Linked DNA regions of Metabacillus sp. KUDC1714. The protein of the gene in region 1 interacts with the protein of each later gene in a pairwise test. Links are inferred from orthologs where the notes say so. Each region holds a gene or a part of one and is shown on either strand. Other genes may lie near its edges.

Evidence for each region.
Region 2: the proteins of hflC (region 1) and ftsH interact in binary tests that used the Escherichia coli proteins (3 or more experiments, as listed by UniProt). The link is inferred for Metabacillus sp. KUDC1714 from one-to-one orthologs.

What each region holds. Positions count from the first base shown.
Region 1 is NZ_CP055263.1:426,485-435,401, reverse strand. What follows is about bases 3,258-6,251. They hold hflC (protease modulator HflC), read left to right. Parts: upstream 3,258-4,286; coding sequence 4,287-5,216; downstream 5,217-6,251. Other genes in these bases: polA (DNA polymerase I), read left to right, coding at 5,529-6,251; hflK (FtsH protease activity modulator HflK), read left to right, coding at 3,308-4,297. In the rest of the region: HUW50_RS02165 (MaoC/PaaZ C-terminal domain-containing protein), read left to right, coding at 1-254; HUW50_RS02160 (response regulator transcription factor), read left to right, coding at 525-1,244; two-component system histidine kinase PnpS, read left to right, coding at 1,237-3,012; more of polA, read left to right, coding at 6,252-8,159; mutM (DNA-formamidopyrimidine glycosylase), read left to right, coding at 8,232-8,917.
Region 2 is NZ_CP055263.1:2,038,552-2,042,408, forward strand. The notes cover bases 542-3,469. They hold ftsH (ATP-dependent zinc metalloprotease FtsH), read left to right. Parts: upstream 542-999; coding sequence 1,000-2,940; downstream 2,941-3,469. Other genes in these bases: hpt (hypoxanthine phosphoribosyltransferase), read left to right, coding at 542-891; HUW50_RS09605 (type III pantothenate kinase), read left to right, coding at 3,050-3,469. Also shown: tRNA lysidine(34) synthetase TilS, read left to right, coding at 1-333; more of hpt, read left to right, coding at 355-541; more of HUW50_RS09605, read left to right, coding at 3,470-3,844. UniProt on the Escherichia coli protein: Acts as a processive, ATP-dependent zinc metallopeptidase for both cytoplasmic and membrane proteins. Plays a role in the quality control of integral membrane proteins.

The DNA.
Region 1 (8,917 bases):
CAGTTTCTAAATATTTACCAGGTCCAGGTAGTCACATTGTTAAGCAAGATATAACCTTCCTTAAGCCACTTTATCATTATAGTATCGTACAATTCCTATTTGAAGTTAGTGAGATATTTGTTTCAGAAAATAAAATTGTCGTGGAAGTCCATGCAGTTAATGCCGAAGAAGAGGTTGTCTTAGAAGGAAGGATTACTGTTTGTCCACCTAGTAAACTGACACCTATTGAAGGGAAAGCTTTAGATAATTTTTAATCATCACCATTTTAACGATAGTTAAAAAAACTGACTCAATTTGAGTCAGTTTTTTTTGATTATCAGAATTTATATTCTAATGAGGTATAATAGAAGGGAGTCTAAGGGTAATAAATACATTTTCAGGAGCAGTTTGAACATTTAATAAAGCAATAGTTGCCCTTTTTCACTACTATTCGCTAGAATAGAAACAATAGAGAAAATTCATTTATAATGAATAAAATAAAAAATTGGTTCAATTGAAGGGAAATACAATCCTTGGAGGCTTATATGAGTAAGAAGATATTAGTAGTAGATGACGAGCAATCGATTTCAACATTGTTAAAGTATAATCTAGAACAAGCAGGTTATAGTGTGATAACGGCAATGGATGGGGAAGAGGGATTGCACAGTTGTTTAAATGAAGAGCCAGATTTACTTGTTCTTGACCTGATGCTACCTAAAATGGATGGTATCGAAGTGTGTAAGCAGCTTCGTCAAAGAAAGATCATGGTACCTATTTTGATGTTAACTGCAAAAGATGATGAATTTGATAAAGTACTAGGACTTGAACTAGGGGCTGACGATTATATGACAAAGCCATTTAGTCCAAGAGAGGTAGTAGCAAGGGTAAAGGCAATTCTCAGAAGAACACAATCACATACAGAAGTTGAAATTAAGGAATCTGATGAATCAGAGCAGGTAATGATCGGTGATTTGAAAGTATTACCTGAACATTATGAAGCGTATTATGGAAAGGAACGTTTAGACTTAACACCTAAGGAATTTGAGTTGCTTGTTTATTTAGCTAAACATAAAGGGCGTGTCCTTACACGTGATCAGCTACTTAGTGCAGTTTGGAATTATGATTTTGCAGGTGATACAAGAATAGTAGATGTTCATATAAGTCATTTGCGTGAAAAAATTGAAAGAAACACAAAAAAACCTTTATATATTAAAACAATTAGGGGATTAGGATATAAGCTCGAGGAGCCAAAAGTGAATGAATAGGTTTCGTTCACGATTACTTTTTGCGTTAATTACTTTAGTAATAACAGTCCTTGTTGGATTAGGGTTATTACTTGGACAAATTTTTAATAGTTATTATATCAATTCTTATAAGGATATTATGCAAAGAGAAACAAAATTAATGAAAACATTATTATTTGAGAGAGGGTTAACTGCTGAGGAGTCGTCAGATCTTGTTTTTGAACTAAGTAGCTCCTTTAAAACACATATTACTGTTTTAAATGCAGAAGATCAGATTATTTATGATGAAGGTGAAATATCAAAAAAGCATAATCATGACCATATGGTAGAAGACGTACTTCCAATTATGAAAAATAAGTCAGATGGTTACTTTTTTATTGATCAAAAGGAACAATTAGCATATTACGGGCTCCCTATTAGTGAAGGTGATTCATATAAAGGTATTGTTCTTGTCAACTCATCAATTGAACAAGTAAAAAAGGTAAACCAACAAACTTGGATGGTACTAATTGTTAGTTTAAGTTTGGCTTTTATTATTATGGTTTTTATAGGAATTAGGATAACATCTCGATATACACGTCCTATTGAATCAGCCACCAAAGTAGCGATGGAGCTTGCGAAAGGAAATTATAAGGCTCGAACATATGAAGAGCATATAGATGAAAGTGGAATGCTTAGTCAATCTATTAATATACTAGCGAGAAATCTCCAAGATATGACTAGAGCACAGGAAATGCAGCAGGACCGCCTCCAAACATTAATTGAAAATATGGGAAGTGGTTTAATCCTTATTGATGGACGGGGCTATATTAATTTAGTGAATCGAGCTTATAAGGAGCTTTTTGAGGTAGACTCTGCTGAATTTCTATACCAGTTATATTATGATGCTTTTACACATAAAGAGATTATTGAACTTGTTGAAGAAATTTTTATGACAGAGGTAAAGGTAAGGAAGCAGCTGCACTTACCGCTGAAAATAGAACGAAGACATTTTGAGGTTTATGGTGCACCGATTATCGGCACAAATGATGAATGGAAGGGTATTGTCCTTGTATTTCATGATATTACTGAACTAAAAAAGCTAGAGCAAATGAGAAAAGATTTTGTAGCAAATGTATCCCATGAATTAAAAACACCGATAACTTCAATAAAAGGGTTTAGTGAAACTCTTTTAGATGGAGCCCTAAATGACAAACAGACAGCAGAGTATTTTTTATCGATCATTCTTAAGGAAAGTGATCGTCTTCAGTCATTAATTCAAGATCTGCTTGATCTATCTAAAATTGAACAGCAAGGATTTCAATTGTCTATACAGCCGTGTGATGTAAAAGAGCTTTTAGAGGATATTGGTGTCATCCTTCAAGGTAAATCAATAGAAAAAGAAGTAGAGTTATCACTAGCTATCCCAGACGGGTTGTTATTAATAGAAGGTGACTTATATCGCTTAAAGCAGATTTTCATAAATTTAATTAACAATGCATTAACCTATACTCCTAAGGGTGGATCTGTTCAAGTAACCGTAGAAAAGCATGAACAGTATCTACTTATCGTTGTGTCTGATACTGGAATTGGTATTAAGACTGAAGAAATTCCAAGGATTTTTGAACGGTTTTATCGAGTTGATCGAGCAAGAAGTAGAAATTCTGGGGGAACTGGACTTGGATTGGCAATTGTAAAACATTTAGTTGAAGCGCACAAGGGGCAAATAAGTGTTTCGAGTAAACTAGGAGAAGGGACATCTTTTACTGTAAAGTTAAATAAAAAGTATCAAGATGGCCATATTACATAAAAAAGATAAAGAAATTTTAGTAATTTCGACATACTTTACAATTAATTTACATCTAATTTATTCTATCTTAATAAAAAGTTGATATGATACTAAGTGAAAACCCCTTCATCCAAGGAGCCAATCTTTTGGACGAGAGCATAACGCTCTCGTCCCTTTTTTTGTTTTCCTGAATACGGTTGCGAATAAAAGAGAAATAACTATGAAACCTTTTCGTAACAAAACCGTATTAAAGGTAGATCAAAAATTTTACATTTACAAATGATCTTGTTGAGTTCAAAAGGAGGTAGGGGATTAGATGTTAAGCATGAAAAGAGTTTTTACCATTATCGGTTTTTCCTTTTTAATTTCAATTTTGGCGATTGTTGCTTTTACATCTTGGTACACTGTTGATGAGTCAGAACAAGCTGTCATGATTACTCTTGGAGAGGTTGAGGAAGGTGTTAGTGAACCAGGACTACATTTTAAATACCCGTGGCCAATTCAATCCGTAGAGGTTCTTTCCAAGGAAACATTTAGCTTACAGTTTGGATACGAGGAATCAGAAGATGGAGATGTTAAGGATTTTCCTAAAGAAACAAAAATGATTACAGGTGATGAGAATATTGTTTTAGCGGATATGGTAGTCCAGTGGAAGATTATAGATCCTGGTAAATACTTATTTAATGCAGAAAATCCAACGGAAATGTTAGAAGATGCAACTTCCGCAAGTTTAAGAAGTATTATAGGAAGTTCGACAATTGATGATGCATTAACTTCAGGTAAAGTTGAAATTGAAAAGCAAGTACAAGAATTATTATCAACTCTAATTGGAGAATATGATATTGGAATCTCTATTTTAGCGGTTAAATTACAGGATGTGGATCTTCCAAATGAAGAGGTTAGAAAAGCATTCACAAATGTTACAGATGCCCGTGAAACGATGAACACAAGAAAAAATGAAGCAAATAAATACAGAAACAAACGTACGGAGGAAGCACAAGGGGAGAAGGATGCGATTATGTCTGCTGCCCAAGGAGACAAAGCTGCGCGTATGGAAGTAGCACGTGGCGATGTAGCCCAGTTTAATGCCATTTATAATGAGTATAAAAATGCAAAAGACATTACACAAAAGCGTTTAGTATTAGAAACGATCGATCAAGTGCTACCAAATGCAGAGATTTATATTATGGAGGATAACGGTAATACAATGAAGTATTTACCGATTAAGGATGCTACAACCAAGCCTGTAGCACCAGTAGAACAAGAAGGCAATGAAGGGGAAGGGAGTGAAACAAATGGACAATGATAATGTAGTGAATATGGAGGAGAAAAAGCCTGCATTTTCATTCAAAGGCTACCTTCGTGGAGGTATCATTTTACTTATTACGATCCTATTACTAGTACTTGTCTTAACAAACTTGTTTATTGTAAAAGAAAACGAATACAAAGTTGTCCGCCAATTTGGCGAAGTCGTTAGAATAATTGAAGAACCTGGACTAAATTATAAAATCCCTTTTATTCAATCTGTAACAACTCTGCCAAATTATCAAATGACATACAATGTTCAAGAGGCAGAAATTAATACAAAAGATAAAAAAAGGCTAATTATTGATAACTACACAGTTTGGAGAATTGAAGATCCAAAAAAAATGATCACAAATGCACGAACCATGGTAAGTGCTGAGACAAGAATGGCGGAGTTTGTTTTTTCAACTGTGCGCTCTGAACTCGGTCAATTAAATTATGATGAAATTATCAATGATGAGAAATCCTCTCGAGGAAGCTTAAACGACAAGGTTACAAATATCGTAAATGATTTATTAGAAAAAGACGATTACGGTATCGTCGTAACTGATGTCCGCATGAAACGGACAGATTTACCAGCAGAAAATGAACAATCTGTTTTTACGCGAATGATTTCTGAACGGGAATCAACTGCACAAGGTTATTTATCTAAAGGTGATGCCGAAAAAAATAGAATTATTGCTGAGACAGATAGAGAAGTAAAAGAGATGCTAGCAAAGGCTAAAGGAGATGCAGAGGTTATTCGAAGTGAAGGTGAGAAGGAAGCAGCTAAAATGTATAATACAGCTTATTCAAAGGATCCTGAATTTTATGAACTGTATCGAACATTACAATCATATAAGCAAACGATTGATGAAGAAACGGTTATAATTATTCCATTTGATTCTCCATATGCAAGTCTACTTAAAGGGGAACGCTAGGAGTTTACAATCGCGGCTTTTGAAGATATAACCTATAAAATCAAAGAACCAGAGTTTTCCTTTCTATTTGTAGTCGTGATAGAATAGAGAAGGAACTTATGGTTCTTTTTTTTGAATTTTGACTTCGTTTAGTGTCTAGTTCCGAGATCCATTGGTCTAGGCCAACTTTGTTTGCATGGGCTGTTACAGCGATAAACGTTAAGATCGTATGCACCTATAAGGTCTAGATTACCAAAAGGCTAAAACAAAAGCTTGTTCGTTAGGCTATGAGCTAAAGATAGGTGCTATTAATAGATGTAGGAGGAAGAAATAGTGACTAAAAAGATCGTTTTAATTGATGGAAATAGTATTGCCTATCGAGCATTTTTTGCGCTTCCATTATTGAATAATGATAAAGGTGTACATACGAATGCGATTTATGGTTTTACAATGATTTTAATGAAAATATTAGAAGATGAAAATCCATCACATATGATTGTTGCATTTGATGCAGGAAAGACAACATTTAGACATGAAACGTTCCAGGAGTATAAAGGGGGACGCCAAAAAACTCCACCTGAATTATCAGAGCAATTTCCTTTTATAAGAGAGCTTCTTGATGCTTATCAGGTATCACGCTATGAGCTTGAAAATTATGAAGCAGATGATATTATTGGTACGCTTTCTAAACAGGCTGAAAAGGACGGCTATGAAGTCAAGGTCATCTCAGGTGATAAAGATTTAACACAGCTAGTGACAGATAAAATTACTGTTGATATCACTCGAAAAGGAATAACAGATGTAGATTCCTACACACCTGATTTTGTTAATGAAAAATACGGCTTAACACCAGAACAAATTATTGATATGAAGGGTTTAATGGGGGATGCGTCAGATAATATCCCAGGAGTACCAGGGGTAGGCGAGAAAACTGCCATTAAGCTTTTGAAAGAATTTCAAACTTTAGAGAATGTGTTAGATTCTATTGATCAAGTGAGTGGTAAAAAACTAAAAGAAAAATTAGAGGAAAACCGTGATCAGGCGCTAATGAGTAAAAAGCTTGCCACAATTGATTGCAATGCACCAATAACAATTTCAGTTGATGATGTTCATTATGAAGGCTTTGATATAAAAAAGGTTACAGATATCTTTAAAGAGCTAGGATTTAACACATTATTAGAAAAGCTTGGTGAAGAAGTCGTTCAAGAAGAAGTGGTTGTTGAAGACATTAGCTTTGAAAAAGTCTCTGAACTTACAAGTGAACTATTGACTGACGAAGCAGCGTTATATGTAGAGGTTCTTGAAGAAAGCTATCATAACGCAGATATTATCGGATTCTCTATAACTAATGAGAATGGTCAATATTACATCCCTGTTGAAGTTGCGTTAGCATCAGAGCAATTTAAAAAATGGGCTGCTGATGAAACGAAACAAAAGATTGTTTATGATGGAAAGAAAACAAGTGTTGCGCTTAGCTGGAAAGGGATCACTTTAAAAGGGGTCGACTTTGATGTACTTATCGCCGCTTATTTATTAAATCCTTCACAAGACTTCGATGATGTTGCAAGTGTTGCGAGAACAAATGGTTTATCAATTGTTCAATCAGATGAGTTAGTGTACGGTAAGGGAGCGAAGCGAGCAATCCCTGATGAAGAAAAGCTTAGTGATCATATTGTTCGAAAAGGACAAGCGATATTCGCTTTAAAAGAAAAGCTAGTGAATCAACTGGAGAAAAATGATCAAACATCATTATTTTATGATTTAGAGCTACCACTTTCGGTCATTCTTGCTGAAATGGAAGCAACAGGTGTGAAAGTTGATGTTGATCGCTTAAAAGATATGGGTAAGAATTTAGCAGAACAATTAAAATCGCTTGAGGAGAATATATATGAGCATGCTGGAGAAGAGTTCAATATTAATTCACCGAAACAACTAGGAGTAATATTATTCGAAAAATTAGGTTTACCAGTGATAAAAAAAACGAAGACAGGTTTTTCAACCTCTGCAGACGTATTGGAAAAGCTTGAAGAAAAGCATGAAATTGTAAGAGGAATTCTTCATTATCGTCAGCTCGGAAAATTACAATCAACCTATATTGAAGGATTATTAAAGGTTGTACATGAAGACACACATAAAATCCATACCCGTTTTAATCAAGTTTTAACAACAACCGGACGACTTAGTTCAATTGATCCAAATCTACAAAACATCCCGATTAGACTTGAGGAAGGTAGGAAAATTCGCCAAGCATTTGTTCCATCAAAAAATGATTGGGTCATGTTTGCAGCTGACTACTCGCAAATTGAATTAAGGGTCTTAGCTCATATTGCAAATGATAAAAACTTAGTAGAAGCATTCCGTAATGATTTAGATATTCACACGAAAACGGCAATGGATGTTTTTCATGTTGCAAAAGAAGATGTTACATCGAATATGAGAAGACAAGCAAAGGCGGTTAATTTTGGTATTGTCTACGGAATAAGTGATTACGGACTTTCACAAAACCTAGGAATCACTCGTAAGGAAGCAGGAGAATTTATTAAACGTTATTTGGAGACTTTTGTCGGTGTTCAAGAATATATGGATGACATTGTCGCTGATGCGCGGGAAAAAGGGTATGTGAAAACACTTCTACATAGAAGAAGATATATTCCAGAAATCACAAGCCGTAACTTTAATTTACGTAGCTTTGCAGAACGAACAGCAATGAATACTCCAATTCAGGGAAGTGCTGCAGATATTATTAAGAAGGCAATGATCGATATGGCTGATCGATTAAAACAGGAAAATGTTCAAGCGAAATTATTATTACAAGTACACGATGAACTAATTTTTGAGGCACCAAAAGAAGAAATTTCAATTCTTGAAAAAATTGTTCCTGAAGTCATGGAAAATGCTGTAGAGTTAAACGTTCCATTAAAGGTGGATTACTCTTATGGTGCTTCTTGGTATGACGCGAAATAAACCCCATCAAGTGGCCTGTTTTGAAGCTCACTTAAGAGTTACCGTTAAACCGAATAAAAAGGAAGTGATGGAATGCCAGAGCTACCAGAGGTTGAAACAGTACGCCGTACATTGCTTCAGCTAGTACAAGGAAAAAAGATACAAAAGGTAACAATTCATTGGCCTAAAATAATTAAAAAACCTGAAGAAAGTGAACAATTTCAGGATGCCTTAGTTGGGCAAACAATACAAGATGTAAACCGTAGAGGGAAATTTTTGAAATTTATCCTTGACGATTATGTTCTAGTTTCACATTTACGAATGGAAGGTCGATATGGATTGTATAATCCAGAAGAAGAGTATGATAAGCATACACATGTTATTTTTTCCTTTGTAGATGGCACTGAATTGCGCTACCGAGATGTAAGAAAGTTTGGTACTATGCACTTATTTTCAAAGGGTGAAGAAGATAATGAGCTGCCACTTTCTCAGCTAGGACCTGAACCTTTCTCTAAAAGCTTTACAGTAGATTATTTACGTGAACGTTTAAAAAAAACGTCACGAAAAATTAAAGCCGCTTTATTAGATCAAACCGTTGTGGTTGGTCTTGGAAATATATATGTTGATGAAGCATTGTTCCGGGCTGGGATAAACCCAGAGCGCATTGCAAATCAAATAACATTAGCAGAATGCAGGGTTTTACATAAGGAAATCATTGCAACTCTTGGGGAAGCTGTCGAAAAAGGCGGTAGCACTATTCGATCCTATGTAAATACTCA
Region 2 (3,857 bases), 1.6 Mb from region 1 along the record:
TATAAAATAACGTGTGAATTAATAAAGAATGATTCTATTGAGTCTATAGGAAATAAATCATTCCTTTTAAATCCCAAAACGTTAGTTGGACCGCTTATTGTTCGAACAAGAGAACAGGGAGATAAAATCAAATTGAAGGGCATGAACGGTCGGAAAAAGGTAAAAGATATATTTATTGATGAGAAAGTACCATTACAAAGCCGATATTCATGGCCGATAGTAGAAGATGGAGATGGGAACATCCTTTGGTTACCAGGCTTAAAAAAATCAATTTTTGAAGCTGAAAATGGAAGCGTGGATGAATACGTAGTATTACATTATAAGGAGCTATGATCTTCTAGGGGGCACACTTTTATGAGACAAGATATTGAAGAAATTTTAGTAACTGAAGAACAAATTCAAGCTAAGGTGAAGGAGTTAGGAAAGGCCCTAACTGAAGAGTATAATGATCGCTTTCCACTTGCTATAGGTGTACTAAAGGGCGCAATGCCTTTTATGGGTGATCTTTTAAAGAATATTGATACATATTTGGAAATGGACTTTATGGATGTTTCAAGCTATGGCACATCCACGGTATCATCCGGAGAAGTAAAGATCATTAAGGATTTAGATACTTCTGTTGAAGGAAGAGATATCTTAATTATTGAAGATATTATTGATAGTGGTTTAACTTTAAGCTATTTAGTTAAGTTGTTTCGCTATCGCAAAGCAAAATCAATTAAAATTGTGACTTTGCTTGATAAACCAACTGGTAGAAAAGCGGATATTGAGGCTGATTATGTAGGGTTTGCTGTTCCAGACGCATTTGTTGTTGGCTATGGACTTGATTATATTGAGAAATATCGAAATCTTCCTTATATCGGAGTTTTAAAGCCTGAAATTTATCAATAATATCAATTAATTGAAACACAGGTTCATTGTAGTCTAAATTGTTGTGTTACCATGATTTTCTATGATACTATTTAATATAGTCGTGTCTACTGTGGGAGGAGGTAAGGAATGAATCGGATCTTCCGTAATACCATATTTTATTTATTAATATTTCTAGTCATTATTGGGGTTGTAAGCTTCTTTACTGGTGCTAATCCTAAAACGGAACAAATAACGTATAATACTTTCATTTCTGACTTAAATAATGGGAATGTAACAGAGATGACGGTACAGCCGGTTCGTGGTGTATTTGAAGTTAGAGGTAAAATGAAGGGCTATGACGAAGACGAAACCTTTTTAACATATATACCAACAGAACAAGGGCTAGATCGAGTTGACAAAGCAGCTGAGGCAAATAACGTCAAAGAACTTGATGTTGCTCCTGCTGAGGAAACAAGTGGATGGGTTACTTTTTTCACATCCATTATCCCATTCATTATTATCTTTATTTTATTCTTCTTCTTGCTTAATCAAGCTCAAGGCGGCGGTAGTCGTGTAATGAATTTTGGTAAAAGTAAAGCTAAGTTATACAGCGAAGAAAAGAAGAAGGTTAGGTTTAAAGATGTAGCTGGTGCAGATGAAGAAAAGCAAGAGCTTGTTGAGGTAGTCGAATTCTTAAAAGATCCTCGTAAATTTGCAGAGTTAGGTGCAAGAATTCCAAAGGGTGTCCTTTTAGTTGGACCTCCAGGTACTGGTAAAACCTTACTTGCAAGAGCTGTTGCCGGTGAAGCAGGAGTGCCATTCTTCTCAATCAGTGGGTCTGATTTCGTTGAAATGTTTGTCGGTGTCGGTGCATCCCGTGTTCGTGATTTATTTGAGAATGCGAAAAAGAATGCCCCATGTATCATTTTCATTGATGAAATTGATGCCGTTGGACGTCAACGTGGTGCAGGATTAGGTGGAGGTCACGATGAGCGTGAACAAACACTAAATCAGTTACTTGTTGAAATGGATGGTTTTGGTGCAAACGAAGGTATTATCATTGTTGCAGCAACTAATAGACCAGATATTCTTGACCCAGCATTATTACGTCCTGGACGTTTTGACCGTCAAATTACTGTTGACCGACCAGATGTTACAGGCCGTGAAGCTGTCCTAAAAGTACATTCTCGTAATAAACCACTTGATGAATCTGTCGATTTAAAGGCAATTGCTGCTCGTACTCCAGGTTTCTCAGGTGCTGATTTAGAAAATCTTTTAAATGAAGCAGCTCTAGTTGCTGCCAGACGAGATAAAAAGAAAATTGATAATACAGACCTTGATGAAGCAACAGACCGCGTTATTGCAGGTCCAGCTAAAAAGAGCCGTGTTATTTCTAAGAAAGAGCGAAATATCGTTGCTTATCATGAAGCAGGACATACCATTATTGGGGTCGTGCTTGATGAAGCTGACATGGTACATAAAGTTACAATTGTTCCTCGTGGTCAAGCTGGTGGATATGCTGTCATGCTCCCAAAAGAAGATCGATACTTTATGACAAAACCAGAGCTTTTAGATAAAATTACTGGTTTGCTTGGTGGTCGTGTTGCAGAAGAAATTGTCTTCGGAGAAGTTAGTACTGGGGCACATAATGACTTCCAAAGAGCAACAGGTATAGCAAGGAAAATGGTTACTGAATACGGTATGAGTGAAAAGCTTGGTCCGTTGCAATTCGGTCAAGCACAAGGAGGTCAAGTATTTTTAGGACGTGACCTTCATAATGAGCAAAACTATAGTGATGCAATTGCTCATGAAATTGATATGGAAATTCAACGCTTTATTAAAGAAAGTTATGAGCGTGCTCGCCAAATTTTAACTGAAAATCGTGAAAAGTTAGAGTTGGTGGCACAAACATTATTAGAAATTGAAACCCTTGATGCAGCTCAAATAGCAAGTCTTGTTGAGCATGGGAAGCTTCCTGATCGTCCGGTAATCGTGAACGATAGTGAAAATAAGGATGCAAAATCTGATGATGTTAAAGTAAATATTCAAACAAAAAAAGATGAAGATAATCCTTCTGAAAAATCATAATAAAGATGAAAGATCGATGGCAAACTAATATGTCATCGGTCTTTTTTTTGATAAAATGAAAAGGAATATGTAAACTAGTAAAAAGAAATATTATAAAGTGGTGATACTAATGATTCTTGTATTGGATGTAGGAAATACTAATACTGTATTAGGGGTATATGATCAGGATGTTTTAAAGCATCATTGGAGAATAGAAACAAGCCGTAATAAAACGGAAGATGAGTTTGGTATGGTAATAAAGGGGTTATTTGAACACGAAGGTCTTCCCTTTAAACAAATAGAAGGGATTATCATTTCTTCTGTTGTACCGCCAATTATGTTTGCGCTTGAAAGAATGTGCATGAAGTACTTTGATGTTAAACCATTAGTTGTAGGTCCGGGAATAAAGACAGGCTTGAATATTAAATACGAAAATCCTCGTGAAGTTGGAGCCGATCGTATCGTGAATGCTGTTGCTGGTATACAAGATTATGGCAGTCCACTAATTATTGTTGATTTTGGTACAGCTACTACATATTGTTACATCAATGAACATAAGCAATATATGGGTGGGGCGATTGCGCCTGGTATTAATATCTCTACTGAAGCCCTCTATTCTAGAGCTGCCAAACTACCAAGAATAGAAATTACGAGACCGAATAACATTATTGGTAAGAATACTGTGAGTGCGATGCAAGCTGGAATTTTATATGGATATGTTGGACAAGTAGAGGGAATTGTTAAAAGAATTAAAGATCAATCAAAGGAAGTGCCAAAAGTTATTGCAACAGGTGGTCTTGCATCATTAATCGCGAGGGAATCAGATTGTATTGATATTGTTGACCCATTTTTAACACTAAGAGGTTTACAGTTAATTTATGAACGAAACACATTAAAGGAATTGGGAACAGAGCACAGTTTATAAAATTTGGCTCTGC